Regions from separate parts of the Streptomyces sp. NPDC058001 genome, predicted to be linked through region 1. Evidence: riboswitches for the same ligand, from Rfam matches in the RefSeq annotation. Region 1 holds a riboswitch; each other region holds the start of a gene.
The links. Region 1 has a riboswitch for cobalamin ahead of ACFVT5_RS16720 (CbtB-domain containing protein). Riboswitches for the same ligand answer to the same signal wherever they lie in the genome.
Positions count from the first base shown of each region.

Region 1 (10,146 bases):
GTTGGGCCCGGACACGGTGTTCACGGCCGACCCGACCCGGCAGGTCGCCGAGTTGACGGAAGCCCTCGCCCTCGGGCTGAGCGCCCGTCCGGTGCTGGTCGGTCCGGTCACCTACCTCCTGCTGGCCAAGCCCGCCCCGGGCGCGCCGACGGACTTCGAACCGTTGACCCTGCTGGACCGGCTGCTGCCGGTGTACGCCGAGATCCTCGCCGATCTGCGCGCGGCCGGCGCGGAATGGGCGCAGTTGGACGAGCCCGCCCTCGTCCAGGACCGCACCCCGGCCGAGTTGAACGCCGCCACACGCGCCTACCGGGAGCTGGGCGGTCTCACTGACCGGCCGAAGCTCCTGGTCGCCTCGTACTTCGACCGGCTCGGCGACGCGCTGCCGGTGCTGGCCAAGGCTCCGGTCGACGGTCTCGCCCTGGACTTCACCGAGGCCGCCGCCAACCTGGACGCCCTGGCCGCCGTGGGCGGACTCCCCGACAAGCGCCTGGTCGCGGGCGTGGTCAACGGCCGCAACGTCTGGGTGAACGACCTGGAGAAGTCCCTGTCCACACTCGGCACCCTGCTCGGCCTCGCCGACCGGGTCGACGTGTCGGCCTCCTGCTCCCTGCTGCATGTGCCGCTCGACTCGGCACTGGAGCGGGACATCGAGCCGCAGATCCTGCGCTGGCTCGCCTTCGCCCGCCAAAAGTCGGCCGAGATCGTCACCCTGGCCAAGGGTCTCGCGCAGGGCACCGACACGATCGCCGCCGAACTCGCCGCGAACCGCGCGGACCTGGCCTCCCGGGCGGGCTCGCCGATCACGCGTGACCCGGCGGTACGGGCCCGTGCCGGCGCCGTGACGGAGGCCGACGCCCACAGGTCCGAGCCGTACGGCGAACGGGCCGGAGCCCAGCGGGCCCATCTCGGCCTGCCGCTGCTGCCGACCACCACCATCGGCTCCTTCCCGCAGACCGGCGAACTGCGCACCGCCCGCGCCGACCTGCGGGCCGGACGTATCGACACCGCGGGGTACGAGGAGCGCATCAGGGCGGAGATCCAGGAGGTGATCTCCTTCCAGGAGAAGACCGGTCTGGACGTCCTGGTGCACGGCGAGGCCGAACGCAACGACATGGTCCAGTACTTCGCCGAACAGCTCACCGGATACCTGGCCACGCAGCACGGCTGGGTGCAGTCCTACGGCACCCGCTATGTCCGTCCGCCGATCCTGGCCGGCGACATCTCGCGGCCCGAGCCGATGACGGTGCGCTGGACGACGTACGCCCAGTCCCTCACCGATCGCCCGGTCAAGGGCATGCTCACCGGCCCGGTCACCATGCTCGCCTGGTCCTTCGTCCGCGACGAACAGCCCCTCGGCGACACCGCCCGCCAGGTCGCCCTCGCGCTACGCGACGAAGTCAACGACCTTGAGACGGCCGGGACTTCGGTGATCCAGGTCGATGAACCCGCCCTGCGCGAAACGCTCCCGCTGCGCACGGCCGACCGCCCGGCCTACCTGGCGTGGGCCACCGAGGCGTTCCGGCTCAGTACGAGTGGCGTGCGTCCGGCCACGCAGATCCATACGCATATGTGCTACGCCGAGTTCGGGGACGTCGTCCAGGCCATCGACGACCTCGACGCCGATGTCATCAGCCTGGAGGCCGCCCGCTCGCACATGCAGGTCGCCCGCGAACTCGCCGCCCACGGCTACCCGCGCGAGGCGGGACCCGGGGTGTACGACATCCACTCGCCGCGGGTGCCGAGTACGGAGGAGGCGGCCGAACTGCTGCGGATCGGACTCAAGGCCATTCCCGCCGAACGGCTGTGGGTGAATCCCGACTGCGGCCTGAAGACCCGTGGATGGCCCGAGACCCGCGCCGCACTGGAGAACCTGGTCACCGCCGCCCGCACCGTCCGCGCGGAACTCCCCGCGTCCTGACGACTGGACCGTCGTCCTTACGACGGGACCGGCCGGGGAGGGGTCTTCGGCTCCCTCCCCGGTTCCGCAAGTCCTCACTCGTACGGTGGCGTTCGGTCAGTGGGGCGCGGCGACCGTCCGGCCCGCAGTGACTGTCGCGGGCTTGGGATTCAGCAGCCGCTCGGCCAACTCCCCGAAGACCAGGCCGAATCCGCCCCACAGGGTGATCTGGATGGCCAGTGCGGAGACCCGGAACCGCCACAGCACGGTGGCCGGGAAGTCGGCGGGAACCTCGTTGATGACGGGCAGGAACGCGTACGCGAGTCCGATCGCGAGGGCGAAGGCGGCCACCGCGGTGACCGTGGCGTACCAGGTGCCCAGCTTCGGTGCGAGCCGCTTGCCGAGCAGGGTGGCGGCCACGGCGATCAGGACGCTGAGCAGCGCCATCAGCAGGTACAGGGTGGTCCGCTTGCCGATGGTGTCGCCGTTGCCGACCGCGGGCGGGTTGGCCGGGTACTTCAGGAACGGCACGACGTACACGGCGAGCAGGGCGCAGCCGGACAGCAACAGCGCGGTGGCCCGCGCACCGAAGTGGCCGACCCGGCCGTGCGCGAAGCAGTAGGCGAGGGCGGCGATGCCACCGAAGGCGATCCCGTAGATCAGGACACCGGTGGCCAGGCCCGCGGTGGACTGCAAGGAGCGGGAGACGAGTTCGACCTCGTGCTCGTGCCCTGAGGCGTGGGCCTCCTCGAAGCCGATCGCCTTGTCGACGTACGGTTCGCCGAGGAAGTAGGCGACGACCAGGGCGAGTACGCCGGCGGTGAGGCCGGCGAGCATGCCGCGTACGAGGAGATTTCTTACCGTTGCGGAGTTCATGTAGGTGTCGGTTTCCCTTGCGTCAGTGGCAGGGGAAGCCGAGGAGGTGGCGGGCGTCGTGCACCCATTCGTGGACGTCTTCGCCGGAGACCACGGCGGTGGCGCCCTGCTCGGCGCCGACGAAGTAGAGCAGGACCAGCATCAGAATGCCGAAGAAAACCGCCCACGGGACGATCGCGCCGATCGGCAGCTTGGCGGGGAGAGCGGGGGTGGTGACGGCCGGCGGGGCGACATGCTGCGCCATGGCGGGGCCTCCTCTGGGAGTTCGCGTCCCATCTCGGTGGTGCACTGGACGACGGCTACGGGTCTGACTCGCCCCCCTCGCACAAGGGATGGCACACAGTGGCGCGACCGTTCCGGATTCTCACCGGCTTCCGTCCTGCCGTCGTCGATATCGCACCGACGGTACCGCCTGGCGGGTACCTGGCCAAGACCGTGCCACCTGGTGTGATCCAGCCGACTGATCCGGCATCTGGCGTGGTTCTGGACGTTCAGGACCACCAGGGCCGCGCGACGCGGGTCGACGGCCCACCCCGACCGTCGCGCGCCATCGAATACACCGTCAGGAACCTTTCTCTCATGGCAGTACCGGCTCATGCGAGTACGGGCCATGGAGGTACGGGCCATGGGTCCACCGGCCGTCCGTCATCGTGGCGTGCACGGGCATGGCGCGCAGCGTGTCCAGGTCGGCCGACAGCGGGTCCACCTCCACGACCACCAGATCGGCGGCGTCCCCGACCCTGATGAGCCGTCGCCCGCGGGCCGCCGCGACGAGCGCGTCCCGTACGGACAGGCGCTGTTCCGGGTGCCAGGCGGGGCGGGCGTCGTCGGTGCGGCTGACGGCCGAGGCGATGGCGAGCCAGGGGTCGAGCGGCGAGACGGGAGCGTCGGAGCCGAACTCCAGGCGGGCACCGGCGGCGAGCAGGTCGGCATAGGCGAAGGCCCGGTCGGTGCGCCCGGTCCAGTGCCGGTCCGCCACATCACGGTCGTCGGTCGCGTGCCGGGGCTGCACCCCCGCCGTGACGCCCAACTCCGCGAAGCGCGGCAGGTCTTCGGGGCTCAGCAACTGCGCGTGCTCGATCCTGCCCCGGCAGCGCACCGCGTCGAAGGCGTCCAGTGCCACGGTGTTGGCGTGGTCGCCGATGGCGTGTACCGCCGGTTCGATGCCGTGCGCGGCGGCCCGGCGCATGAGCCGCACCAACTCGTCCAGTGACGTCTGCGCGATGCCGTGGGCGCCGTCCGTGCCCTCAAGGCCCGGATAGAGGTCGTGGCACAGCGCGGTACGGGTGTTGAGCGAGCCGTCGGTGAAGAGCTTCAGCGGACCGACCCGTACCAGGCCCCCGGACGCGCCGATCTCGGACCCGGTGCGCAGTCCACGTTTCACGGCCGCGTCCAGGTGGCTCGGATAGACGGCGGCGGACACCCGTACGGCGGGCGTGGCCTCGGCCGAGCGACGCTCCCAGTCCCCGACCGCGTCGCCGTACTGGAAGTCGATGACACCGGTGATCCCGCGCGCGGCAGCGGCCCGGCAGGCGTCCGCGACCCAGCCGTCGACCACATCGGCCGGTGTCTCGGGAAGGACGGACAGGACCTCGTGGGCCTCGTGTTCCCTGACCAGACCGGTCGGATGGTCGGCGCGGCCGACCAGGGCGAGGCAGGCGGAGTTCAGCCATACGGCGTGCAGGTCGGCGCTGACCAGGACGGTCGGCCGGTCGGGCAGGGCCGAGTCGAGGAGCCGCTTGTGCGGGGCGTCGGGCCACAGCCCGTCGCGGAACCCGTACCCGAAGAGCACCGTGCGGCCGGGCTCCCGGCCGCCGTGGTCCCGCACGAGGTCGGCCACCGCCCGCGCGGAGGCGGTACCGGACAGGTCGAGGCGGTGCCGGGCACTCGCCCATTCCGCCATGTGCACATGCGCGTCCCACAACCCCGGAAGGAGTACGCGTCCTTCGAGGTCAAGCACCCTTTCGCCCTCGGCGGATGCCGCCCGTCCCCCGGTCCCGTCCACCTCCGTCACGACATGGGTGACCCTGCCGTCCGCCAGGCGCACGCGGGCGAGCGGTCCACCCGCGCCGAGCCGCACCCGGTCGAGCGTGAGCGCGGCGCTTGCGAAGTCCGTCATGAAGCCTCCATCTGCGACACCACGCGGTCTCGACAGGACCGCGCCGGATGAGACGACGATCATGGACCTGTCAGTGCCGCACGTCGACCCACCCGCCCCACCAGGGGCACACCGAGCACACTTCCCGCAACCGACCATCCACTTAACTAAACTTAGCCTTCCCTTACTTCGGGTCACTCGTACCGTCGGCCGTCGTCCGGCGCCGCGCTTTCCTGTGCCTCAAGAAGTTCGTCGCCGTGCTCGATCGTCCAGCGCCCGAGCGCCCGCATCGGACCGTCGACCAGGCTCTGCCCCAAACCGGTCAGGTCGTACTCGACCCGAGGCGGCGCCTCGGCGTACGCGTGCCGGCTGATCAGACCGCCGGCGAGCAATCGGTGCAATGCGTCCGTCAGCACCTTGTCGCTGATCCCGCCGATCGCGACGCGTAGTTCACGGCGCCGGTGCGGTCCCGAGCGCAGTGCGACCAGGACAACGGGGTCCCAGGTGTGGGCGAAGAGATCGGTGGCCGCGCGCAGTCGGCAATCGGCGACCAACTCATGACGGTGGGCATCGTGATCAGTCATCTCGCCACCCATCATCGCGCCCCCGAAGCACACCGATCGGTGCGTCACACCTTCTCTACCGTGGCCGTCCAACGATCACTGTGTGAGAGGGAGCGGCGATGCGCGTCGGGATTCTGGGAACGGGAACGCTGGCGACGGCTCTGGCCGAAGGCTGGGCTCGTGCGGGACATGAGGTGACGGTCGGCGGCCGGTCGCAGACCAAGGCACGGAACCTCGCCGACCGGTTGGGCGATGGGGTACGCGCTGCCGCGCCACGCGAGGCAGTCACGGGACGCGACGCGGTACTGCTCGCCGTGTCATCACATGGCGTCGAAAACATGCTGCGCGACGCGGGCGCGTCCGACGGCTCCCTCGCAGGGACGCCGTTGATCGATCCGACGAATGCCGTCGAACACGGAGTCGGTGTGTTGCTCACCGGACAGGATGAGTCGATGGCGCGACGCATCGCCGGACTCGCTCCGGGCGCGCATGTCGTCAAGGCGTTCCATCTCTTTCCCGCAGAGCAGTGGGTGAGACGTCCTGGCGGTGGCGAGCCGCAGGTGACGGTGGCGATGTGCGGTGACGATCCGGCGGCGCTACGGGTCGTCGGCGAACTGGTCCGTGCCGTCGGCGGGACGCCGGCCGTCCTGGGGTCCCTGGCGCGCGTCCGTCAGCTTGAGGAGGTCGCGGGTTTCGTCATCGGGCTGGCATTCAACGGCTTCGACCCCAACTCCGCGATCCCGCAAGCCCCTTCACCGACCGCACCGCCCGTCTCGCCCAGCACTTCCGCGTGACCGAGGCCAGCGAAAACCGCCACGTCGAACGCCGACTGACCACCGACCTCGGCCGCGCCACCTGGCGCCTACCCCATGGAGCCGCAGTCGGTGGCCAGTTGCCGTTATCGGTGGCCAGTCGCGTTTACTGGTTCTCAGCGGATGCCGAGTGCGACGATCTGGGTGACCTCGTCATCGGCGAAGTTGTCGTCGCTGACCAGGAGCAGGGTTCGTTCGCCGCCGCGCAGGGTCGGGCCCCAGGTCATGCCCTCGGTGTTGTCGACCGTGGACAGGCCCAAGTCGTCGAAGTCCGCGACCAGTTTCTTCCGCATCGGTACGACCCGCTGCCCGACCAGTGAGTCCATGTTCCGCACCTCGGTCGCGCCGCGCGTGGTGGCGTCGTAGATCCGGATCTTGAAGCCCGAGCCCGCCACCCAGGTACGTTCGAGTACGAGGTACCGGCTGGGGTCCTCGGGGAAGGCGAGGATCGAGGGCACGCCGGTGTCCGGGGGCCACGGGCTGGACGGGTCGGACTCGGCGAAGATCTTCTCCAGGGGGTAGGCGAACTGCCCCAGCACGGCGCCGTTCCGGGTCTGCTGGGTGACGCGGATCAGGGCACCGTGCTTCAGGTCGGGCTCCGGTCCGTCCTGGAGCAGCGGACCCTCGACGGCACTGGTGAGGACGCGGCTCCCGGCGCCGAACGTGATGGCTTCGATCGACTTGTTCCGCCGCGGACCCCGCTCGTGCATGGTGATCTGGTAGTTGGGCGGCAGCCGCAACTGGCCACGGTAGGCACCGTCGCGGTTGGCGAACTGGATCGACGGCTGGATCACCGGGTCGCTCGACGACTTCGGCCTGTCACCCTCCTGGGCCCACCAGTACCGGCAGCTCCGCGGGTCGACCCGCAGCTCTTCCGGGTCCACGGCCTTGCCGTCTCCGGCACTCGCCGGTGGGTAGACCGCGCCGTCCGGCTGACGGAACGGGTGGGTGCCGGTGAAGTCGACGGAGTGCACCCCGCCGCCGTCCACCTTGATCCTGGCGGTGTAGAAGCGGGCGGGCTGGAGGACCGAGCGGTCGTCGCTGATCATGACGTACTCACCCGTGCACGGATCCCGGTCGATGCCGGAAAGACCGCCAACTGTCGTGTTCCGAAAGGAGAGTTTGTGCGGAACGATCTTCTCGCCCAGCAACCGCGCCTGCGCCCCGATCGGGGAGGGTGCGGCGGTGTCGCCCGGTTGGGCCGCCACCGCGGGGGCCATCGTGGTCGTCAGCACCAGGGCCGCGGCGGAGGCGCGTCGGATCAAGGAGGATTTCATGTAGTCGATCTTGGCCCGTCCCCCGTACCGAGCGCAGTCACCCATCCGCGTGACGCGGACAGGCACCGGGGTGAGAGGGCCGCCCACTCGCACGTCGGCCGAAGTGCCGGTCCCGGTAGGTGCCTTCCGGCGCGGTCGAGTGCGTGTTCGGCCTGCACGGCGAGGGTTGCTGCGAGGTCCGTCACGGAGGGCGGGTCGGTGATCAGGCCGGTGATCAGGCCGGTGATCAGGTCGGCACGGCACGCGGTGCTCCCGCAGGTCTCCGTATGATGCCGGGCGGATGTCCTGAAGCCGGGCACGACTGTAGGGGGAGACTTGCGTCAGGCCGCGATCGTCTTCGTGCATGGGTTGTTTTCGTCACCCGCCACGTGGACGCCCTTGCAACAGGAGTTATCCGCGGTTCCCGCCGTGGCCGACCAGTTCGACTTCCTGTTCTTCGAGTACGCGACACGCCCGGTGACCTGGAACCCCCTGCGTCGTATGCCGGACCTGGACACCGTGGCGGAGAGTCTGCGCGGCTTCATCGAGGACCTCACCACGGAGCACGAACGGATTGTTCTCGTGACCCACAGTCAGGGCGGCCTGGTTGCCCAGCGATTCCTTTCCCGCATGTTGCAGGCGGGCCGAGGAAAAGATCTCGCGAAGGTCCGTCGACTGGTGATGTTCGCTTGCCCCAATAACGGGTCGGACCTGTTCCTGCTGGCCCGCAAAGGGCTGATCCCCATGACCCGGAACACTCAGGAACGCGAACTCAAGCCGCTACAGACTTCGGTGCTGGAAACTCAGCGCAGAGTCCTTGACGGCAACGTCAGGGCGCTGGATGTCTCACGGGACCGATGCCCGATCCCCATCGTCGCCTACGCGGGCGAGAGCGACAATGTGGTCGTACCCTCCTCCGCCGCCGGTTTCTTCCCTGAGACGGGCGTACTCCCGGGGGATCACTTCACCGTCATTCAGCCGAAAGGACCGGACAGCCGCGTCATCCACGCGGTGCGCAGGGAATTGGCGCGGGCCTTGGTCGAGCCGTTCCCTCCTGAGCCGCAGCCCGGCGCGGACATTCCCCACCACCGTCGACCTGGCCCTTCCGCCACCGACGTCCTGACCGAGCTGGAAGTCGTCGGCCCCATTGCTCTCCCCGTCAACGGCACGACACGGCACGCGACCGAGTTCTTCCTCCACGGCGGGCCGGTGGAGCAGCTCAGGAACATCGACGTCGTGGTCTCTTCGGAGAACACATACCTTCAACTCTCACAGTTCTTCAAGCCGTCGACCTCGGGCAGCCTTCGCTGGGCCGCTGCCGAGAAGAGTGCGAGCGGTCAGATCCTGGAGGATGTCGCGGGTGAGCACCTCTCTGCCTGGCTTCGCAGCCACGGCAGTTACGGCCTTCCCATTCCCGAGGGGACGGTGGCACCGACACCTTCCGGCGCGCTGCGGAAGCGAAACATCCAGAGGATCTATCACGCGGCCATCGCCACCCCCGTGTCCGGTACGAACAACTATCGAATCGCCCCTCATGCGATTCCCCGAGCCGTGCACAACACGTTCGACTTGGCCAGGCGGGAAAGGGAAGAGTTGGGGATCTCGTTGTCCTCCATCTGCTTCCCACTCTTCGGAGCGGGGCGCGGACGGATGAGTGTGGTGGAGAGCTTCGAGTTGATCTGGGAATCGATGATGAGCGAGCTGGCCGACGACCCGAGTTGGAACATCCATTTCACGACCCGCCGCAGGACGATCTTCGATCTTCTGTACGGCCGACTGCAGGCGAAGAAGCAAGCGTACGACCGGCTTACGTAGGGAGTTGTACGGTGCCCTCATCCGATGGGGTTCTCCCCTCGCGTCCGGTGTGCCTGAACCATGTCGTCGACGGTGATCTGCGCCGCGACCTCGGCTTGTCACTGACCTCAGGAATCTGTTCTTTCTGCGATCGGGTGGATCCCATCACGCCCATCGCCGCGGACTTCGACCGTCTCGCCAGGAATGTCATGGCGGCCGTCCTTGACAAGTACGAGCGGCTGGATATTCCCGAGCACGGCATTCCCACCGATGCAGTGATCGAGGACGTCTGCCGGGGAGCCCTGGACCCTCAAGTGACCCGCGCCGTGCAGGCATGGGCGCGGCCCGCCTCATGGCGACTGCGTACGCCGCTTCAGCGCGGGGAGCAGGGCACGGTCGCCCTCGAACCATGGCCCGCCTTTCGCGATCGGGTCACACATCAGCGACGGTTCACGCTGTTGGCCGACATCGCCCTGCACAGGAAGTCTCACCTGCCCATGCTCGACGGCGTGTCAGCCGTCGTCGACCAGTTGGGGCTCGTTCGTAAGCTTCCGGCCGGCCACCAGGTGTGGCGCGGTCGGATGCGTAGGGACACCACTCCCCCGAACTATGTCGCCGCCACCATCGGGTCCACTCCCCGGCATCGGGCCACGGCCAACAGGATGAGCCCGGCTGGCGTGTCGATGTTCTACGGTTCCGCTGATGTGGAGACTGCGGTCGCGGAGATATCGGCGCACGATCCACGTCCCTACGCAGCGGTGGCAGCCTTCGAACTGGTCCGTCCGATACCTGTGATCGACCTGTCCGTCGCTCCGGCCGCTCCGAACGTCGCCGCCCGGGACAGCGG
Region 1 covers NZ_JBHVQT010000006.1:270,381-280,526, forward strand. Annotated here, with positions in the region: gene metE (5-methyltetrahydropteroyltriglutamate--homocysteine S-methyltransferase) at 1-1,921, shown strand, start outside; gene ACFVT5_RS16715 (CbtA family protein) at 2,018-2,776, opposite strand; gene ACFVT5_RS16720 (CbtB-domain containing protein) at 2,799-3,020, opposite strand; cobalamin riboswitch at 3,056-3,204, opposite strand; gene ACFVT5_RS16725 (amidohydrolase) at 3,354-4,895, opposite strand; gene ACFVT5_RS16730 (winged helix-turn-helix transcriptional regulator) at 5,069-5,458, opposite strand; gene ACFVT5_RS16735 (NADPH-dependent F420 reductase) at 5,557-6,231, shown strand; gene ACFVT5_RS16740 (esterase-like activity of phytase family protein) at 6,366-7,526, opposite strand; gene ACFVT5_RS16745 (alpha/beta fold hydrolase) at 7,842-9,320, shown strand; gene ACFVT5_RS16750 (RES domain-containing protein) at 9,332-10,146, shown strand, end outside.

Region 2 (10,146 bases), on a different contig from region 1:
GCAATGAGCTTGCGCTTCACGTCACCCTCCTCAGGATGCCTGCATCCCCCCACCCACAGCGACGCTTACGACGAGAAACTGCCCGTGGGACTGGGACCTGGTCTTTAATGGTGTAGACCAGTACCCGGAGCTTGGCCTAGACCTTTAGGGGTGTCAAGGGTGTATAAGAAGGGCTGTCACGTCCGTTATCGGACCGACACCTGAGGGCGCGAGGCTCCCTCAGTTCGCGCCGTGCCACGATGTGAGCCGCGACAGACGGAGGAGCCGGTGACGGCAGCAGCACAGGAGCCGGGAAGGCGGACGATGGCCGGCGAGACGACCGAGGTGGGCACGTCCGCGACGGCGGACGCGGCGACAGCGGGCCGCACCGCGCGCGTACCCAAGTACTACCGGCTCAAGCGGCATTTGCTCGACATGACCGAAACTCTGCCCCCGGGCACACCTGTACCACCCGAGCGCACCCTCGCCGCCGAATTCGACACTTCGCGTACGACGGTCCGTCAGGCGCTTCAGGAACTGGTCGTCGAGGGCCGGCTCGAACGCATCCAGGGCAAGGGCACCTTCGTTGCCAAGCCGAAGGTGTCCCAGGCACTCCAACTCACCTCGTACACCGAGGACATGAGGGCCCAGGGCCTGGAGCCGACCTCGCAACTCCTGGACATCGGGTACATCACGGCCGACGACACCCTGGCCGGGCTGCTCGACATCTCGGCGGGCGGGCGGGTGCTGCGGATCGAGCGGCTGCGCCTGGCCAGCGGGGAGCCGATGGCGATCGAGACCACCCATCTCTCGGCGAAGCGCTTCCCCGCGCTGCGCCGCTCGCTGGTCAAGTACACCTCGCTCTACACGGCCCTCGCCGAGGTGTACGACGTGCATCTCGCGGAGGCCGAGGAGACCATCGAGACCTCGCTCGCGACCCCGCGCGAGGCGGGTCTGCTCGGTACGGACGTGGGGCTGCCGATGCTGATGCTGTCGCGGCACTCGCTGGACGGCGAGGACCGCCCGGTGGAGTGGGTGCGGTCGGTGTACCGCGGCGACCGGTACAAGTTCGTGGCCCGACTGAAGCGGCCCACGGACTGACCGACCGACTGACCGACCCGATGACCGGCTGACCGGCTGACCGGCTGACCGGCTGACCGGAGGGTGTCCGCCAACCGGCCTTTCGCCACGGCCGGTTCGGTGCGCGGTGTGGCGCGGGTCCTCTTCCTGTCCTACGGTCCTTCCGTCTCATCTTGGACGGGAGGACCCCCACCGTGCGTAGCACTTCTCCCCGGACCGTCGTCGTCTGGATACTCGTCGCCCTGGTCGGTGCCACCGGCTGGGCCGTCCTCGCCCTCTCCCGGGGCGAGGACGTGTCGGCGGCCTGGATGGTGGCGGCGGCACTCGGCTCGTACGCCATCGCCTACCGCTTCTACGCGAAGTTCATCGCGCGCCGCGTTCTGAAGGTCGACCGAACCCGGGCGACGCCCGCCGAACGGCTCGACAACGGCATCGACTTCCACCCCACCGACCGGCGCGTCCTGCTCGGTCATCACTTCGCCGCCATCGCGGGCGCGGGACCACTGGTCGGACCCGTACTCGCCGCACAGATGGGGTACTTGCCCGGCACCATCTGGATCGTCGCGGGGGTGATCTTCGCGGGAGCCGTGCAGGACATGGTCGTCCTGTTCTGCTCGACCCGGCGCGACGGGCGTTCCCTGGGCCAGATGGCCCGTGAGGAGATCGGCCCGTTCGGCGGCGCCGCCGCGCTGCTCGCCGCCTTCGCCATCATGATCATCCTGCTCGGGGTACTGGCCCTGGTGATCGTGAACGCGCTCGCCGAGTCGCCCTGGGGCACCTTCTCCATCGCGATGACCGTACCGATCGCCCTGCTGATGGGCTTCTATCTGCGGGTGCTGCGCCCCGGCCGGGTCAGCGAGGTCTCGCTGATCGGTATCGCGCTGCTGCTCCTGGCGCTCGTCGCGGGCCGCTGGGTCGCCGAGTCGTCCTGGGCCGAGGCGTTCACACTGGCCCCGTCCACGCTGGTGATCTGCCTGGTGGTGTACGGGTTCGTCGCCTCGGTACTGCCCGTGTGGATGCTGCTGGCGCCGCGCGACTACCTCTCCACCTTCATGAAGATCGGCACGATCGCGCTGCTCGCGCTCGGTGTGGTCTTCTCGCTGCCGACGCTGAAGATGGACGCGGTCACGGAGTTCGCCTCGCGCGGTGACGGCCCGGTCTTCGCGGGCTCGCTGTTCCCGTTCGTCTTCATCACCATCGCCTGCGGCGCCCTGTCGGGCTTCCACGCGCTGATCTCCTCGGGCACCACACCGAAGATGATCCAGAAGGAGTCCCAGATCCGGATGATCGGATACGGGTCGATGCTGATGGAGTCATCGGTGGCCGTGATGGCCCTGATCGCGGCCTGCATCATCGACCCCGGGCTGTACTTCGCGATGAACGCGCCGGCCGGGGTCATCGGCGACTCGGTGCAGTCCGCGTCGCAGGCGGTCGCCGGGTTCGGCTACACGATCTCGCCGGAGGACCTGGCCGCCGCCGCCAAGGCCGTCGAGGAAGAGTCGCTGCTGTCCCGCACCGGCGGTGCCCCGACGCTCGCGGTCGGCGTCTCGGAGATCTTCTCGAAGGTGACCGGGGACGGACTGCGGGCGTTCTGGTACCACTTCGCGATCATGTTCGAGGCGCTCTTCATCCTGACCGCCCTGGACGCCGGTACGCGCGTGGGCCGCTTCATGCTCCAGGACATGCTCGGCAATGTGTACAAGCCGTTCCGCAACATAAGCTGGAAGCCGGGGCTCGTCCTGACCAGCGCGATCGTGGTGGCGCTGTGGGGCTACTTCCTCTGGGTCGGCGTGCACGAGCCGCTGGGCGGGATCAACCAGCTCTTCCCGGTCTTCGGTATCGCCAACCAGCTCCTCGCGGCCGTCGCGCTCGCCGTCTGCACGACCCTCCTGGTGAAGTCCGGTCGGCTCAAGTGGGCCTGGGTGACCGGGGTTCCGCTGATCTGGGACGCGACGGTGACGCTCACCGCGAGCTGGCAGAAGGTGTTCTCCAGCGATCCGCGGGTGGGCTTCTTCCAGCAGCGCGCGAACTACCAGGACGGCATCGACGCGGGCAAGGTCCTGCCGCCCGCCAAGACCATGGACGACATGCACACGGTGGTCACCAACTCCACCGTGGACGGCGTCCTCACGGCCGCCCTCGCGCTGCTCATCGTGATCGTGATCGCCGACGCGGCATGGGTCTGCGTCCGGCACATCCGTAACCCTGAGGCGAGCCGGCTCAGCGAGACACCGTACGTCGAGTCCAAGCTGGTCGCCCCGGACGGCCTGTTCGCCACTCCCCAGGAGAAGTTGGAGCTGGCGGCGGAAGCGGAGCGGGTGCCGTGATGCTGGTGCGCGGAGTGCGGGTACTGCGCTGGATGCGGTGGTACGTACGGGAGTTGACGGACGAGTCAGCGTACGACCGGTATGTCGCACACGTACGGAAAGACCATCCGGACGCGCCCGCGCCGTCCCGGCGAACCTTCGAACGGGAGCGGACGGACCGTCAGGAGGCGGACCCCCGACAGGGGTTCCGCTGCTGCTGACCGCACCCCGGCGGCGCGTGGGAAGTCGTCACCCGGTACCCGGTGGCGCGGGCATGTCGTACAAGCGCTGTGCGACGCGCCGCGCCACCAGGGCCGCCCAGCGCTTCGCCTTCTCCTCGCCGGTGGCCTCGCCGACGCCGAGCAGCACCGTGCCGACCCGGGCCCACACCGTGTACCGGGGCCCGGTGCCGTCGGTGCCCAGGGTCTCCTCGCGGACCAGGATCGCCTCGTCGCCCAGTCCGCCCAGCCGCCGCACCTCGTGCCGCACGGGCGTGGCGGCCCCGTTCGAGTCGGCGTCGTACGCCGCGCAGTACGCGTACAGGTCGTACTGGAGCCGCAGATAGCGTCCGGCGTCCCGCACGGGCATCGAGATCAGCCGCTGGATCACCAGCGCATCGGGCGCCGCACCCGGCTCCCCCGCGTCCTCGGGCCGCGCCCAGGCGACGGCCGCGTCACGCGCGCTGCTCCCCCGGTACTCCGGCAACTCCTCGCGGTACGCGGTGATCCGGGGCCCGGGGTGCTGCTGGGCGCACTCCGACCAGACGCCGGGCCGGTATGCGGGGTTCGCGTCGAACCAGCCCTCGCGGGGGCCGTCGTCGTACGCCTTCAGGCCCCGGGCGAACTCCGCTCGCGGGACGAGCGCGCCGGCCAACTCCGTGTCCGTGAAGACGCGTTCCGGGTCGGCGGAAGCGTCCGCTCCGGGGGCGGTGCCGGCAGCCGCGCCGGGCGTCGTCCGTGCCGCCCCGGCGCCTCCCACGGGCCGCTCGCCGCCCCCGCAGGCCGCCGCCGTCATGGACAGTGCGAGCGCCGCCACAAGGGCCGCCACGGGCCGTCTCCGTGCCCCCACAGGCCCTCCCCACGCCGTCAGTTCCTGGCCTCCGGGACTCTATCCGACACAACATGTGGGGGTGCTTCCCGGACCCGGCACAAGATGTATGCTCATGCTCGCTGTCGCCGCAGGGGAATCCGGTGCAAGTCCGGAACTGTCCCGCAACGGTGTACTGGTCCGCATTCGCGCACCCGTGAGTCCGATGACCTGCCGACGGCGTACCCGGTCCGACCGGTCCGGGTACCGACATGACGTCCGGGCCCCGAGGAATGGGTCGGTGGACGCGGCGCGCCGCCGCACGCGGCCACGTCCGCGTGCCCCGCTCCCCCGTCCGAGGCCCAGAGCCGAGCGAGGGAGAGCTTCACGTGACCATCGCGCCAGCCGATCCGGCCTCAGTGACCGTTCCGGTGAATGCGACTGTTCCGGCGGACGACGGTCCCGGTGCCGCGCTGCTGCGCACCCTGACCGCCCTGACGGCCGACCTTCCCGGCGCCGACCCGGGACGCGTCGCCGCCGCCGCGCTCCGGGGACGCTCCGCCCGCGCGGACCGTGCCGAACTGCGGGAGCTGGCGACCGAGTCGGCCGCCGGTCTCATCTCCGAGGACCCGGTCTACTCCCGGCTCGCCGCCCGGCTGCTCACCATCGGCATCGCCGAGGAAGCCGCGTCGCAGGGCGTGCGCTCCTTCTCGGACTCGGTCGCGACCGGTCACCGCGAGGGCCTGATCGCGGACCGCACGGCCGCGTTCGTCACCCTGCACGCGAAGCGTCTCGACGCGCTGATCGACGTCCACGCGGACGACCGCTTCGGCTACTTCGGGCTGCGCACCCTGCACAGCCGCTATCTGCTGCGGCACCCGATCACCCGGAAGGTGGTCGAGACCCCGCAGCACTTCATGCTGCGCGTCGCGTCCGGACTCGCCGAGGACGACAGCGCCCGCGCGGTGGACGAGGTCGCCGCGCTCTACGGTCTGATGAGCCGCCTCGACTACCTTCCCTCCTCCCCCACGCTCTTCAACTCCGGTACCCGCCACCCGCAGATGTCGTCCTGCTATCTCCTGGACTCCCCCCTGGACGAGCTGGACTCCATCTACGACCGCTACCACCAGGTGGCCCGCCTGTCGAAGCACGCGGGCGGTATCGGCCTCTCCTACTCCCGGGTGCGCGCCCGGGGTTCGCTGATCCGCGGCACCAACGGCCACTCCAACGGCATCGTCCCGTTCCTGAAAACCCTCGACGCCTCCGTGGCCGCCGTGAACCAGGGCGGCCGGCGCAAGGGCGCGGCGGCGGTCTACCTGGAGACCTGGCACTCCGACATCGAGGAGTTCCTCGAACTGCGGGACAACACCGGCGAGGACGCCCGGCGCACCCACAATCTCAACCTCGCGCACTGGATCCCCGACGAGTTCATGCGCCGGGTCGCCGCCGACGCCCCCTGGTCGCTGTTCTCGCCGGCCGACGTGCCCGAACTGGTCGACCTGTGGGGCGACGCGTTCGACACCGCGTACAAAGCCGCCGAAGCCGCGGGCCTGGCGAGGAAGACGATCCCCGCGCGGGACCTGTACGGCCGGATGATGCGCACCCTCGCGCAGACCGGCAACGGCTGGATGACCTTCAAGGACGCCGCCAACCGCACCGCGAACCAGACCGCCGAGCCCGGCCACACCGTGCACTCCTCGAATCTGTGCACGGAGATCCTTGAGGTCACCGACGACGGCGAGACGGCCGTCTGCAACCTCGGCTCGGTCAACCTGGGCGCGTTCGTCACGCCGGGCTCCGGCGACGGCATCGACTGGGAGCGCCTGGACGACGCGGTACGGACCGCCGTGACCTTCCTGGACCGGGTCGTGGACATCAACTACTACCCGACCGAGCAGGCCGGCCGTTCCAACGCCAAGTGGCGCCCGGTGGGCCTCGGCGCGATGGGCCTCCAGGACGTCTTCTTCCGCCTGCGGCTGCCCTTCGACTCGGCCGCCGCCCGCGCCCTGTCCACCCGGATCGCCGAGCGGATCATGCTCGCCGCGTACGAGGCGTCGGCGGACCTCGCCGAGCGGAGCGGCCCCCTCCCTGCCTGGGAGAAGACACGCACCGCGCGCGGGGTGCTGCACCCCGACCACTACGGTGCCGAACTGACCTGGCCCGAGCGCTGGACGGCCCTGCGGGAACGTATCGCCACGACCGGGATGCGTAATTCACTGCTCCTCGCCATCGCGCCGACCGCGACCATCGCGTCCATCGCCGGGGTGTACGAGTGCATTGAGCCGCAGGTCTCCAACCTCTTCAAGCGCGAGACGCTGAGCGGGGAGTTCCTCCAGGTCAACGCCTATCTGGTGGAGGACCTGAAGCGGCTCGGGGTGTGGGACGCGCGCACCCGTGAGGCGCTGCGCGACGCCAGCGGCTCGGTCCAGGGCTTCGCGTGGATCCCCGCCGACGTCAGGGAGCTGTACCGCACGGCGTGGGAGATCCCGCAGCGCGGCCTCATCGACATGGCGGCGGACCGCACCCCGTTCCTCGACCAGTCGCAGTCCCTGAACCTGTTCCTTCAGACGCCGACCATCGGGAAGCTCAGCTCGATGTACGCGTACGCGTGGCAGCGGGGGCTGAAGACGACGTACTACCTGCGGTCGCGCCCGGCGACCCGGATCGCCCGCGCCGCCCAGGCCACCGCCCCCATCCCCGTACAGCAGCCGGCGCCCGACGCGGACGCGGTCGCCTGCTCCCTGGAGAACCCCGAGTCCTGCGAGGCATGCCAGTAATGACCACCGCTTCTGAACCCGCCGCCGAGAAGAACCTGCTGGACCCGGGGTTCGAGCTGACGCTCCGGCCCATGCGGTACCCGGACTTCTACGAGCGCTACCGGGACGCGATCAAGAACACCTGGACCGTCGAGGAGGTCGACCTCCACTCGGACGTCGCCGACCTCGCGAAGCTGTCGCCCGGTGAGCAGCACATGATCGGACGCCTGGTCGCCTTCTTCGCGACGGGCGACTCGATCGTGGCGAACAACCTGGTGCTCACGCTGTACAAGCACATCAACTCCCCCGAGGCGCGGCTGTACCTGAGCCGGCAGTTGTTCGAGGAGGCCGTGCACGTCCAGTTCTATCTGACGCTCCTGGACACCTATCTGCCCGACCCGGACGACCGGACGGCGGCCTTCGCGGCGGTCGAGAACATCCCGTCGATCCGTGAGAAGGCCGAGTTCTGCTTCAAGTGGATGGACTCGGTCGAGAAGCTGGACCAGCTGGAGTCCCGCTCCGACCGGCGCCGGTTCCTGCTCAACCTGATCTGCTTCGCGGCCTGCATCGAGGGCCTGTTCTTCTACGGGGCCTTCGCGTACGTCTACTGGTTCCGCTCGCGCGGGCTGCTGCACGGTCTGGCGACGGGCACCAACTGGGTGTTCCGTGACGAGACGATGCACATGTCGTTCGCGTTCGAGGTGGTCGACACCGTACGCAAGGAGGAGCCGGACCTCTTCGACGACCGGCTCCAGGAGCAGGTCACCGCGATGCTCAAGGAGGCGGTCGAGGCCGAGTTGCAGTTCGGCCGCGACCTGTGCGGCGAGGGACTGCCGGGCATGAACACCGAGTCGATGCGGCAGTACCTGGAGTGCGTCGCCGACCAGCGGTTGCAGCGGCTCGGGTTCGCCCCGGTGTACGGCTCGCAGAACCCGTTCTCGTTCATGGAACTCCAGGGTGTCCAGGAGCTGACGAACTTCTTCGAGCGACGCCCGTCCGCGTACCAGGTGGCGGTGGAGGGCTCGGTGTCGTTCGACGACGAGTTCTAGGCCGCCGGAGGTTACGCGGCCAGGTGGAGGGAGCGGTCCGGTGCTTCGGTGCCGGACCGTTCCGCCCCTCGGAGCTGGCGGTCGATCCGGCGTTCGTGCAGGAAGCCGTAGGCGGAGGGCGCGAGCAGGAGGAGGAAGACGGCGCCGACGGTCAGGTAGTCCAGGAGTGCGTTCATGCCGCTACTGTGCCGCGATCCCGACCCCACCGGCAGTGGCAGAATTGTCATACACCCTCGATTTACTGCCACCGCTGCGGCAGACTGTCCGGCATGCTGAAAAACGTGGTCGCGGTCCTGCTCGACGGGGTGCATCCCTTCGAACTCGGCGTGGTGTGCGAGGTGTTCGGCCTCGACCGCAGTGACCAGGGACTGCCGGTGTACGACTTCGCGGTGGCGTCGGCCGAGGGCCCGGTCCTGTCGACGCACGCCGGGTTCAGCCTGCATGTGCCGCACGGCCTCGAACGCCTGGAGACGGCCGACCTGATCGCGGTCACCCCGGCGGGTACGGACACCGCCCGTACGTATCCCCCGGAGCTGCTCGACGCGCTGCGCCGGGCGACCGAGCGGGGCGCGCGGGTGATGTCGGTGTGCTCCGGCGTCTTCGTACTCGGCGCCGCCGGACTCCTCGACGGCCGGCGCTGCGCCGTGCACTGGCGGCACGCGGACGAACTCGCCGTACGGCATCCGCGCGCCCGGGTGGAACGCGATGTGCTGTACGTGGACGAGGGCACCGTCATCACCTCGGCGGGGTCGGCCGCCGGGATCGACTCGTGCCTGCACATCATCCGGCAGGAGCACGGGTCCGAGGTGGCCAACGCGCTCGCCCGGCGGATGGTGGTGCCGCCGCACCGGGACGGCGGGCAGGCCCAGTACATCGAGCGTCCGGTGCCGGACGGGCCGTGCGACACCGTCGGCGAGGTCCTGGCCTGGATGGGGCGGCATCTCGACCGGGCGGTCACGGTGGAGGAGCTGGCGGAGCGGGCCCACATGGCGCCACGGACGTTCGCGCGGCGATTCCAGCAGGAGACCGGGACGACGCCGTACCGCTGGCTGCTGCGCCAACGGGTGCTGCTGGCACAGGAGTTGCTGGAGGGCACCGACGACACGGTGGACTCGATCGCCGGCCGCTCGGGATTCGGCAACGCCGCGACGTTGCGTCACCACTTTCTCCGGGTACTGAACACGACCCCGCACGCGTACCGCCGCACGTTCCGGGGTCCGAGCGCTCTGACCGCCCACTGAGCCCGTCACCCATTCCACCGGACCCAACCACTGCGGCGAGGGTCCGGCGGAATCAGCGACGGGCTCAGGCCGGACCGGCCCCCGGGACCTCTGCCCGAGCCTCTGCCCGGAGCCGCAGCCTCTTTGGCTGAAGCGTGATGCCTATCCGAGGGGTCGAGTCGGTTTCCGGCAGTACCCGCAGCCGCCAGCGCCGCGTCACCGTCGTCAGGATGATCGCCATCTCCGCGAGACTGAAGTGGTCACCGGGACACTTGCGGTTACCGACGCTGAACGGCATCATCGCCGACTGCCCCACGTCACCTGCCCGTTCGGGCATCCAGCGGTCCGGATCGAAGTCCAGATGCCGCACGAATGAACGTGGATCCCGCTGCATCGCATAGGGGCTGTAGACGATGTCCGCCCCGGCCGGAATGCGATACCCGCCCAGTTCGGTATCGGCCATCGCGCGGCGCGTCAGAATCCATACACCGGGCCGTATCCGCATCGCCTCGGTGATGACATTGCGCGTGTGCGTCAGCTTCGGCAGTGAGCCGAAAGTGACCGGTCCGTCACCGACGACGGCCGCCACCTCCGCGCAGAGCCGGTTTTCCTCTTCGGGGTGCTCGCTGAGCAAGTGGAAGGTCCACGTGAGGGTCGAGGCGACGTTTTCCGCACCGGCCACGAGGAGCGAGACCGCTTGGTCATGAACCTCTTGCTCGTTGAGCGTTTC
Region 2 covers NZ_JBHVQT010000013.1:237,511-247,656, forward strand. Annotated here, with positions in the region: gene ACFVT5_RS31140 (extracellular solute-binding protein) at 1-20, opposite strand, end outside; gene ACFVT5_RS31145 (GntR family transcriptional regulator) at 304-1,080, shown strand; gene ACFVT5_RS31150 (carbon starvation CstA family protein) at 1,254-3,386, shown strand; gene ACFVT5_RS31155 (YbdD/YjiX family protein) at 3,386-3,586, shown strand; gene ACFVT5_RS31160 (hypothetical protein) at 3,615-4,412, opposite strand; cobalamin riboswitch at 4,476-4,645, shown strand; gene ACFVT5_RS31165 (ribonucleoside-diphosphate reductase subunit alpha) at 4,781-7,168, shown strand; gene ACFVT5_RS31170 (ribonucleotide-diphosphate reductase subunit beta) at 7,168-8,196, shown strand; gene ACFVT5_RS31175 (hypothetical protein) at 8,208-8,372, opposite strand; gene ACFVT5_RS31180 (helix-turn-helix domain-containing protein) at 8,466-9,437, shown strand; gene ACFVT5_RS31185 (cytochrome P450) at 9,502-10,146, opposite strand, start outside.
Region 2: linked by a shared signal. The riboswitch ahead of ACFVT5_RS31165 (ribonucleoside-diphosphate reductase subunit alpha) and the one ahead of ACFVT5_RS16720 (CbtB-domain containing protein) in region 1 are both predicted to bind cobalamin.

Region 3 (10,146 bases), on a different contig from region 1:
CTCACCGATGCGGATGGCGCCGGCGTTGACGTCCTCCAGGCCGGCCAGCATGCGGAGCGAGGTCGACTTGCCGCAACCGGACGGGCCGACCAGGACGAGGAACTCGCCGTCCTCGATCTCGATTTCCAGGCCGTCGACGGCGGGCTTTTCGGAGCCCGGGTAGATCCGGGTCGCCTTGTCGAACGAGACAGTTGCCATGGCTGTGAAGCCCCCTTCACCGGCAGGAACGTGCCGGACGATCCGAGTAAAGAAGGTGAGCCACCGCGGGGTGTTCCGCAGTGGTGTAGTCCACCTGGGTGGACCGACTCTGGACGCTACCTGGCGTTCACCCGATCTGTCAGTAGCCGGGACCCTGTGAACTTCGACGTAATTCCCGTCGGGACCGCTCCCGGCTCTGGGTACACTGCTCGGGCAACGCCTCCTTAGCTCAGCTGGTCAGAGCGCCGCTCTTGTAAAGCGAAGGTCGTCGGTTCGAATCCGACAGGGGGCTCCAACTGCGTGGACAACTCGTGGGCAGGCCCGTGAGCTGGTGGTTTCGGCGACGGTTCGGCTGCCGAAGCCCCGCCGCAGGGGCGGTGATCCACAGTGACCGCGCCCAGAAAGTCCGATGTGGGCGTTTTTCGGGCTGTTGGTCTTGAGCAATGGGTGCGGCGAGGCTGTGCCCTGGTGGTCGCGTCTGTGGCCGCGTACGCCTCCTACATCCATCAGCGAGCCTTCGCCTTTCAGGGCGGGGCCGACGGCACCAGCGCCACGCTGTGGCCGCTGTCCGTCGACGGTCTGCTGCTGCTCGCGACGGTCGGCCTGCTGAAGCCCGCCCATCAGACCGGCCGCCGGACGCGGAGCATGGTCTGGATGGCGTTCTTGCTGGGCATCCAGCGGCGGCGGGCCGAGGGAGGTACGCCGACGGGTGCGGAACTCGACCGGGCGGCGGGCACCAATAACTACGGGCGCGGTCCTTGCTCGCTGGCGACGGACAGGTCGAATCCAGCCCTCCCGGAGCTAGTTGCGATGACCTCTCCGCCACGCCTTCAACGCCGTGGTCTGCCATTCGAGGAACGGCCATGGCCCTTCCATGCCCGTTGTCCCCTCGCCACCGGGAGTACCCCGTCCGGGCAGCTACGCGGGGTGGCACCGTGCAGTTGATGTCCGCCACCAGCGTCCTGAGCGGGCGGCGCGAGGCGTTCCGTGAAGGGGTGCGGAGTCAGACCAGAGTGTCCGTGCGGCCTACGCATGCGAGCGCGTACGCGGCGTCGAGCAGTTCGACCATGAGGTCGTGCTGACCGAACGTCCCTGAGATACCGAGGATATCGGGGGTGTCGTCGGTGATCCGTCCGATCAGGCTGGACAAGGTCGTGCCGAGCTGCATGTCGGCGAGGGAGACCTCCCCCCAGGGGTTCCAAGACAGCTGTCGCGCTGTCGTTGGGGTGGAGCGACGGGGCCACGAGTTGCCGCACTGGTCCGCGTGGCGACGCCAACACCAGCACCGGGCGACCGACGCACACCGCCACTGGAACAACGTCGCCTCCGCCGCGACGACGTGACGAGACCAGCGTGATCAAGAACCGCAACTGCTGTGTCCGTGCGGCTGGACGCCGCGTACGGGTCTGGCTGACAGCTTTCCCAGGATTCCGGACCGCTGATCGGTGTGGACTCGACGCGGCGGCCGCGTGGCGGGCACGGTCGTCGGCATGACAACTGCGAAACCCGTGGCCGCGACTGCTGAAGCACGCGGCCGACACGCTGTCCTGTACCGCTGGCCGAGTGCGCTCGGGCTGGCGGCCGCTGTCTTCCAGCTCGCCACCGGCGTTCAGCGGGAATCGGTGGCGATCGTGCTGTGCGTGGCCACGCTCTGCTACCTCGGCGCGGCGGCGTTGAACCGGCCGTGGATGGCCTGGGCCGGAGTCGCCGGCGGCTCTGCAGTGGTCGTCGTCAGCGAACTGGCCGGCCTGGTGTGGTGGGGCGGTGTCGGGATCGCGGCCCTGACGCTCGTTGTCGTCGGCCTGGTCACACGCGTGTCCCGCCCTGCTCTCACCGCGCAGACCGTCGCCCTGCTCGGGTACGGCTGCCTAGCGGTGGCCGCGCTCTTCCTTGCGCCACGGCTCGGACTGGCGCTGGCCGGGCTGGTGCTGGTGGCGCACGCCGCATGGGATCTGCTCCACTACCTGCGCAATGAGGTGGTGCCCAAGTCGTTGGCCGAGTTCTGCATGCTGCTGGACGTGCCGTTGGGGTTTGGCGCCGTTGTGGTGGCGGTGGCCTGACCGACCGGCTTGCTCACCTGGGAGGCCCGATAGTGCGAGGGCGTGACGCCGTACCGGGCCACGAAAGCCTGGCGCAGCGTCTCGGCGGACGTGAAGCCGCAGCGGGCGGCGATCCGAGCCAGGGACAGCCGGCTCGACGCGAGGAGACGCGCGGCGGCTTCGGTCCGCGCGAGACGCACATAGCGGGCCGGGGTCTGCCCCGTGTGGGCGAGGAAGAGACGGGTGAGGTGGCGTTCGCTCACGCCGACGCGGGTGGCGAGCGCGGTGATCCGCAGGTCGGCGTCCGGCGCGTTGCGTATCATCGCCGCCACCTCGCGTATCAGGTCGTTGGCTGGGGCCGGAGCGGCGACAAACATACTCATCTGTGCCTGGTTTCCCGGTCGTTGGAGGTATGTGACCAGGCCACGTGCCACTTGGCGGGCCAGCTCCCCGCCGTGGTCCTCCTCGATGAACGCCAACGCCAGGTCCAGCGCGCTGCTGACCCCGGCCGCCGTTGTCACGCGGCCGTCGCGGATGTAAATGGGCGCCGGGTCCACGCGGACCGCGGGATAGCTGGCGGCAAGCAGGTCGGCGAACAGCCAGTGCGTGGTGGCGCGACGACCGTCGAGCAGTCCGGCCGCGGCGAGTACCGAGGCGCCCGTGCACACCGACGCGACACGTCGGGCCACATGCGCCAGCCGGCGGACATGCGCGACCAGTCCGCTGTTCGCAGCGGCCGCCTCGTGCCCCTCACCGCCCGACACGACGACCGTGTCCACCGGTCCGCGAAGCCGCTCAAGGGCGCCTTGCGCCTGCAGTGTCAGTCCGGACTGGCAGCCGATCGGCCGACCTGCCGGTGTCACCACACGCACCCGATAGGCCGGCGTGGCTCCAGCTCGGTTCGCATAGTCGAACGCCGTGGTCAGGCAGGCGATGTCGAGCAGCTCTGCGCCGGGATAGCCGACGACGACCACGGCTGTGTGCTCGTCCATGCGATGACCGTACTGCGACCGACCAAGCCGCGACCACGGAGTCGGGAGATGTTGCTGCGGCTGGTTGACCACCGCGGTCGGATGATCACCGAACCGTAAGATCACGAACTACAGCTGCCGTGACTGTAAAGCCCAGAAGTTCAGGCCCGGTGCCGAATGCCGTCCGCAGCGCCGCTACGCAGTCCTGCCGTGGCCACCCCGGGATTGCGGACTCCCACCCGCGGTACGTGCGCTCGGAGACCTCGAAACGACCGTCACCCGGGGCTGCGCGGCCGGCGCGGCTTACTTCCGCGGCGCCTTTCCCCTGGGTCAGCCATCCCCGTTCAAGCCCGGCCGCCCGTATCCGCTCATTGATCATCACGCCGCCTTCCCCGGTATGCGAAGAGTCCACAGCTAGTAGCGACGGGGATGGGATCACCCATCAGCTACGCACGCCTACTCACCGAACGCCTACACATGGAACGGCACCGTCGTGATCACGATTTTCGGGACCGGGCGCAGGGACCGGCGCAGGCGGGTGGCGGTGCGGCTGTGGAGGAGTTGGTGGCGGCGGTGGCGGGTGACGAGTTCCGGGAGGATCACCGTGAGGGTGAGGTCGGGGTGCTGGCGGTGCAGGGCCTCGATGTAGTGGACGAGGGGGGCGACGGTCGCCCGGTAGGGGGAGACCACGATCTCCAGGGGGAGGTGGTCGCCCCACAACGTCCAGTACGCGCGCACCCGTTCGGCCTCCTCGGGCGTGAGGCTGATGTGGAGGGCGAGTACCGGTTGCCGGAGTGACGCCGCGTAGGCGAGGGCGCGCATGCCCGCCAGGTCGAGGGTCGCGAGGGCGACGACCGACAGGTTCCGGATCTCCTCGGGCGACTCCTCGTTCTCACCGTTGTCCCCCTTGTCTCCCTTGTCCCCGCCCTTCTCGGTTCCCTCCGGAGGCTCGTCATGGCGCACCGGTACGCAAGGCGGGCCCTCCGCGCCGGGTGCCGGCAGTTCCACCGTGTGCGGGCGCAGCCGCAACGCCTCCCGGACCGTCGCGTAATGGTGGCGGATCCGCAGCGTCACCAGCAGGAAGAGGCCGACGGCGACGATCGCCACCCACGCGCCCGAGGTGAACTTGCTGATACCCGCGGTGATGAACACCACGGCCGACAGGAGACCCCCCACCGCGTTGAAGCACATGCTCTTGCGCCAGTGCCGGTCCCGCAGCCGCCACCAGTGCACGACCATCCCGGCCTGCGAGAGCGTGAAGGCGAGGAAGACGCCGACCGCGTACAGCGGGATCAGCGCCCCCGTCTGCCCGTTGAACGCCACGAAGACCAGGGCGGCGGCCAGCGACAGGACGATGATGCCGTTGCTGTAGGCGAGGCGGTCGCCCAGGCGCATGAAGGTCCGGGGCGCGTAGTCGTCCCGCGCCAGGAGGGACAGTACGCGCGGGAAGTCGTTGTACGCCGTGTTCGCGGCGAGGAGCAGCACGGCCGCGGTGGCCGCCTGCACGAAGACGTACATCCAGCCGGATCCGAAGCTGAGGTGCGCCAGTTGGGAGAGGATCGTCTCCTTGCCGCTGGGCACCACACCGGTGAGATGGATGACGACGATGATCCCGGCGAACATCGCGATGAGCAGCCCGACCATCCAGGTCAGCGTCGTACGGGCCTGCCGCCACTCGACGGGCTTGAACGCCGGTACCGCGTTGGAGATCGCCTCGATACCGGTCATCGCGGTGGCGCCGGACGAGAAGGCCCGCATGATCAGGAACAGCGTCGCGCCCTCGGTGGCTGTGACCGCCGGGGTCGGCTGCGGCCGGAAGTCAGTCCCCGCCGAGTCGACGAGCCCGGCCACGATGAGCGCGAACATCGCGACGATGAACGCGTACGTCGGCGCGGCGAACAGCGCGCCCGCCTGCCGGATACCGCGCAGATTGCCCGCGAGCAGAACGACGATCACGACGACGCCGATGAGCACCGTGTCCGAGGCCAGCGAGGGAATCGCCGAGGTGATGGCCGCCACGCCCGAGGCGATCGACACCGCGACGGTCAGCACGTAGTCGGTCATCAGACCCGCCGCGGCGACCAGACCGGCCACCGGGCCCAGATTGTCGCCGGCCACGATGTACGAGCCACCGCCGTGCGGGTACGCGCGGATCGTCTGCCGGTACGACAGGCCGACCGCCAGCATCAGGAACACGATCGCGGCGGAGATCGGGAACGAGTACGCGAGCCCCGCCGTGCCCGCGAGCACGAGGACCGCGAGCATCGCCTCGGGACCGTACGCGACCGACGACAGCGCGTCGGCGGACAGCACGGGCAGCGCGACGAGCTTGCGCATCCGCTCGGACACCAGGGCGGAACTCTTCAGCGGTGTACCGAGGAGGATCCGCCGGCTCCACGCCCCGGCGCGCCCCAGCCGCCCGGCGGGCGGCTCCTCCTCCTCGTCGATCTGCTCGCCCGGCATACGCGCCCCCAAGGGCGTCAGGGCCACCAGACGTCCGAACCGGGCGGGTTGGAGCTGCGCCCGCGGCGGGAACTTCCCCAGGTCGGGGTCCACGGGCAGCGCGCGACGCCATGTCTCGGGCGGCGCGGACACCTCACCCCACTCGCGGCCCACCTGGCGCAGGGCGCGTTGCTGTTCCTCGTCCAGTTCCAGCAGTCGCGCGGCGGGTCCGGGCGGCCCCGCCGACGCCGCGTCCCGACCTCCGGATGTTTCGGTCACGAGCGGCAGTGTGGTCGATCAAGGTCACGCGGGCGTCCTGACATGCCGTAGGCCGGACCGGGAGCCGGGAGCCGGGAGCCGGGAGCCGGGAGCCGGGAGCCGGGAGCCGGGAGCCATGGCCGGATGACGGGGCGTGTGCGCCGGGTGCGATGATGCTCGGCGACAAGGCGACGGCGGACGAGGAAGCCGGTGTGAATCCGGCGCGGTCCCGCCACTGTGATCGGCGAGCGAGTCCCATACGAGGCCACTGCCCGGAAACGGGTGGGAAGGCCGGGACGAGCCTCGACCCGAGAGCCAGGAGACTCACGCGGTCGCCACCTCGATGAACCCAGGGCGGATTTCCCTGGAGGAGGGTGGTTCGGCATGCCTGCTAGGCAACCCGGGGACGGGACCGCCGACAGACCGATCGCCGCGAAACCGATCGCCGCGAAACCGCCGGGGCCATTGGTGCCCGTGCCCGTGCCAGTGCCCCTGCTTGTGCCCGTGCCGTGTGGCCCGCCCTTCGTCCAGGGACGCGCGATGACCGCCGGAACCCCCCTCCGCCCTGAGAGGAACCGTCCCATGACGACGGGCATACGCTCGCTCTCCCTGCCCCGGCGCCTGCGCCTGCCGCTCCCCCTGCTCCTGGCCTCGGTCCTGCTGGCATCCGGCTGCGGCGGAAGCGCCGGGGAGAAATCCGGCGACGCGGAGGGACCGGCCGTGAAGGGCTTCCCGGTCACCGTCTCCAACTGCGGTGTGAAGACGACGTACGAGCGACCGCCCCGGCGCGCGGTCTCGCTGAACCAGCACGCGACCGAGGTGATGCTCGCCCTCGGTCTGGAGAAGTCGGTGATCGGTACGGGCTATCTCGACGACGCGGTCCTCCCCGCGTACCGACCCGCGTACGACAAGATCAAGGTGCTCGCCAAGGAGTACCCGTCCTACGAGGCGCTGCTCGCCGCCGAACCCGACTTCGTGTACGGCGGTTTCGCGTCCACCTTCGACGAGAAGGAGGGGCGCAGCCGGGACACGTTCACCAAGGCGGGGATCAACACCCGGCTGAATGGGGAGAGTTGTGCGTCCGGGGCCGTGACGATGTCCATGGTGGACAAGGAGATCCGGGATGTCGCCAAGGTTTTCGGCGTCCCGGAGCGGGCCGAGCGGCAGGTGAAGGCGCTGCACACCACGCTGGACGGAGTCGACGGCCGCCTCGACGGCGTGGATCCGGTCAAGCTCTTCGTGTACGACAGCGGCGACAAGACCGCCTTCACCGCGGGCGGTACGGGCATCGGCAACGCCATGATCGAGCGGGCCGGCGCGACGAACCTCTTCGCCGACGTCGACAAGGCGTTCGGTGATGTGTCGTTCGAGCAGGTGGCCGATCGGGCGCCGGACGTCATCCTCATCTATGACTACGGTGACCAGACCGTCGAGCAGAAGAAGAAGTTCCTGCTCACCAACCCGGCGTTGCGGGATGTGCCCGCGATCAAGAACGAGCGGTTCGCGGTGCTGCCCCTGTCGTCCACCGTGCTGGGCGTACGGGTACCCGCGGCGGTGGAGTCGCTGGCCCGGCAACTCCATCCGGAACGCTTCCGGTGACCGGAGCGAGCGAGACGACCGGAGTGGGGGAGACGACCGGGGCGGCCGGGACGACCGAGGTGCCGGTACCCATACCCGTACCGGCTTCGGCACCCACGTACCGCCGTCGTCGGATTCCCTACCCCCTGGTCCTGGCCGGGCTCGGTGCCCTCGTGCTGGTCGCGGCGACCTTCGGTATCGCGGCCGGTTCGATCGGCATTCCGGCGGGGGACGTCTGGGGCATCCTGCTCCACCAGGTCCATCCCGGTCTGGTCGAACCGACCTGGTCGGCGGCGCGCGAGACCATCGTCACGGATGTCCGGCTGCCCCGCGTGCTGCTCTGCGCGGTGGTCGGGGCGGGTCTTTCGGTGGCCGGTATGGCGTTGCAGGCGCTGGTCCGCAATCCGCTCGCCGACCCGATGCTGCTTGGCGTGTCCTCCGGCGCGAGCGTCGGCGCGGTTCTCGTCCTGGTCTTCAACCTGACGCTGTTCGGTGCGTTCTCGCTGCCGATCGCCGCCTTCTGCGGTGCGCTGGCGGCGCTGATCGCGGTGTACTTCCTCGCCCGTTCCGGCGGCCGGATGACCACCGTACGGCTTGTGTTGGCGGGCGTGGCCATGGCCGAGGTGCTGTCGGCGGTGGCCAGCTTCCTCATCGTCACCTCGAACGATCCGCACAAGACGCAGTCGGCGCTCCGCTGGATGCTCGGCGGGGTGGCCGGCACCACCTGGACGATGGTGTGGATTCCGGCGGGCGCGGTGCTGCTCGGCACCGCCGTACTGCTGGGTGTCTGCCGCCCGTTGAATCTGCTGCTCGCGGGGGAGGAGGCGGCCACGGCGCTGGGCCTGGACGTGCACCGCTTCCGGGCCGCGCTGTTCACGCTGGTCGCGCTGATGATCGGCACGATCGTCGCGGTCAGCGGCCAGATCGGTTTCGTCGGCCTGATCATGCCGCATGTCGTACGGCTCCTGGTGGGCGCCGACCATCGCCGTGCGCTGCCGGCCGCCGCACTGCTGGGCGCCGCGTTCCTGATCGCCGCCGATCTGGCCGCGCGCACGCTGATGAGGCCCGAGGAGATTCCCGTAGGCATTCTCACGGCGCTGGTCGGCGGCCCGTTCTTCCTCTGGCTGATGCGCGGGAGGTCGGTATGACGGACTCACTCGAACCCGGCACGCTGGACATCGACGCCGTCTCGGTGGTCGTCGACGGCCGGCCCCTCGTCCACGAGGTGTCCTTGGCGGTGGCTCCGGGCGAGGTGGTCGGTCTGGTCGGTCCGAACGGCGCCGGCAAATCCACCCTCCTGCGGACGGTGTACCGCGCGCTGCGCCCCACGTACGGGCGGGTCCTCGTGGACGGCGCCGATGTCTGGCGGACGCCCGGCAAACGCCTGGCCCGGCGACTGGCCGCCGTACCGCAGGACCACGCGGGCGACTTCGAACTCACCGTGTACGAGGTGGTCGCCATGGGCCGTACCCCGCACAAACGCCCCTTCGAGGGCGACGACTCCGACGACCGCGCCCTCGTCACGGCCGCGCTGACGGAACTCGACGCCGCCCACCTCGCGGACGCGCCCTTCGACCGGCTGTCGGGCGGTGAGAAGCAACGCGTCCTGATCGCCCGCGCGCTTGCCCAGCGGGCCGGGACGATGGTCCTTGACGAGCCGACCAACCACCTTGATCTGCGGCACCAGTTGGACGCGCTCCGGCTCGTCCGCCGCCTCGGTGTCACGGCCGTCGTCGCGCTGCACGACCTCAATCTCGCCGCGACGTTCTGCGACCGGCTCTGTGTCCTGGACGCCGGCCGGGTGGTCACCATGGGCACTCCCGCGGAGGTCCTGACCCCCGCGCTGCTGTCGGAGGTGTACCGGGTCGAGGCGGACATCACCGCGCACCCGCGCACGGGTGTGCCCCAGGTGACGCTGCTCTCCGGCTAGCGATCCGTCCGGAGCGGGCGGCGGTAGCGGAGTTTGTTGAGGGGGGCTCCGCCGGTGGTGTCGATGACGGCCGTGCCGTCCGCGTGCCAGCCGGCGGCCTCGTAGAAGCGCCGGGCGCGTTCATTGCGTTCCAGGACCCAGAGGGTGGCGTGCGGGTACGCGGCCTCTTCGAGCGCCGTCAACACGGCTCCCATCAGCTGCCGTCCGACGCCGGTGCCCCAATTACCGGGCAGGGCGTAGAGCGTACTTTGAACAGATTGTTCAACATAATTCGTTGACATCGGTTCGTGTGCAGCCGCATTCTTGTCCCATGGAAGCCATCGATCCCTTCACGCCCCCGAGGCCCGAACAGGCGCGTGCGCAGCGTGTGTACGCGGCTCTGTTCCGGATCGCCGAGCGGCACGCGGCCACCGATGAGCAGCGCCGTAGGCAGGTGCACCCGTCGGTCCTCGGTCCGCATGAGGCTGTACGGCTCGTGGCGTTCCTGCTCAGTGGGGCCGCGCTGCCCGATGACGGTGAACCGGCCGTGGACCACGCCGACATCACCGCCGCGTTGAGCCTCGTACCGCTGGTGCGGGGCGAGTTGGACGAACTCGAAGCCGGGCTCCTGAGGATGGCCAGGGGGCGCGACATGACGTGGCAGGAGATCGCCTTCGGGCTCGGGCTCGGCACTCCGCAGGCGGCCCGGCAGCGGTACGAACGGTTGGCGAGCCGCGTCAACAGCGAGGCG
Region 3 covers NZ_JBHVQT010000004.1:517,058-527,203, reverse strand. Annotated here, with positions in the region: gene ACFVT5_RS12160 (ABC transporter ATP-binding protein) at 1-198, opposite strand, end outside; tRNA gene ACFVT5_RS12155 (tRNA-Thr) at 417-493, shown strand; gene ACFVT5_RS12150 (DUF2637 domain-containing protein) at 667-1,143, shown strand; gene ACFVT5_RS12145 (hypothetical protein) at 1,202-1,366, opposite strand; gene ACFVT5_RS12140 (hypothetical protein) at 1,689-2,258, shown strand; gene ACFVT5_RS12135 (GlxA family transcriptional regulator) at 2,159-3,229, opposite strand; gene ACFVT5_RS12130 (APC family permease) at 3,680-5,929, opposite strand; cobalamin riboswitch at 6,107-6,234, shown strand; gene ACFVT5_RS12125 (ABC transporter substrate-binding protein) at 6,491-7,507, shown strand; gene ACFVT5_RS12120 (FecCD family ABC transporter permease) at 7,567-8,634, shown strand; gene ACFVT5_RS12115 (ABC transporter ATP-binding protein) at 8,631-9,416, shown strand; gene ACFVT5_RS12110 (GNAT family N-acetyltransferase) at 9,413-9,697, opposite strand; gene ACFVT5_RS12105 (DNA-binding protein) at 9,727-10,146, shown strand, end outside.
Region 3: linked by a shared signal. The riboswitch ahead of ACFVT5_RS12125 (ABC transporter substrate-binding protein) and the one ahead of ACFVT5_RS16720 (CbtB-domain containing protein) in region 1 are both predicted to bind cobalamin.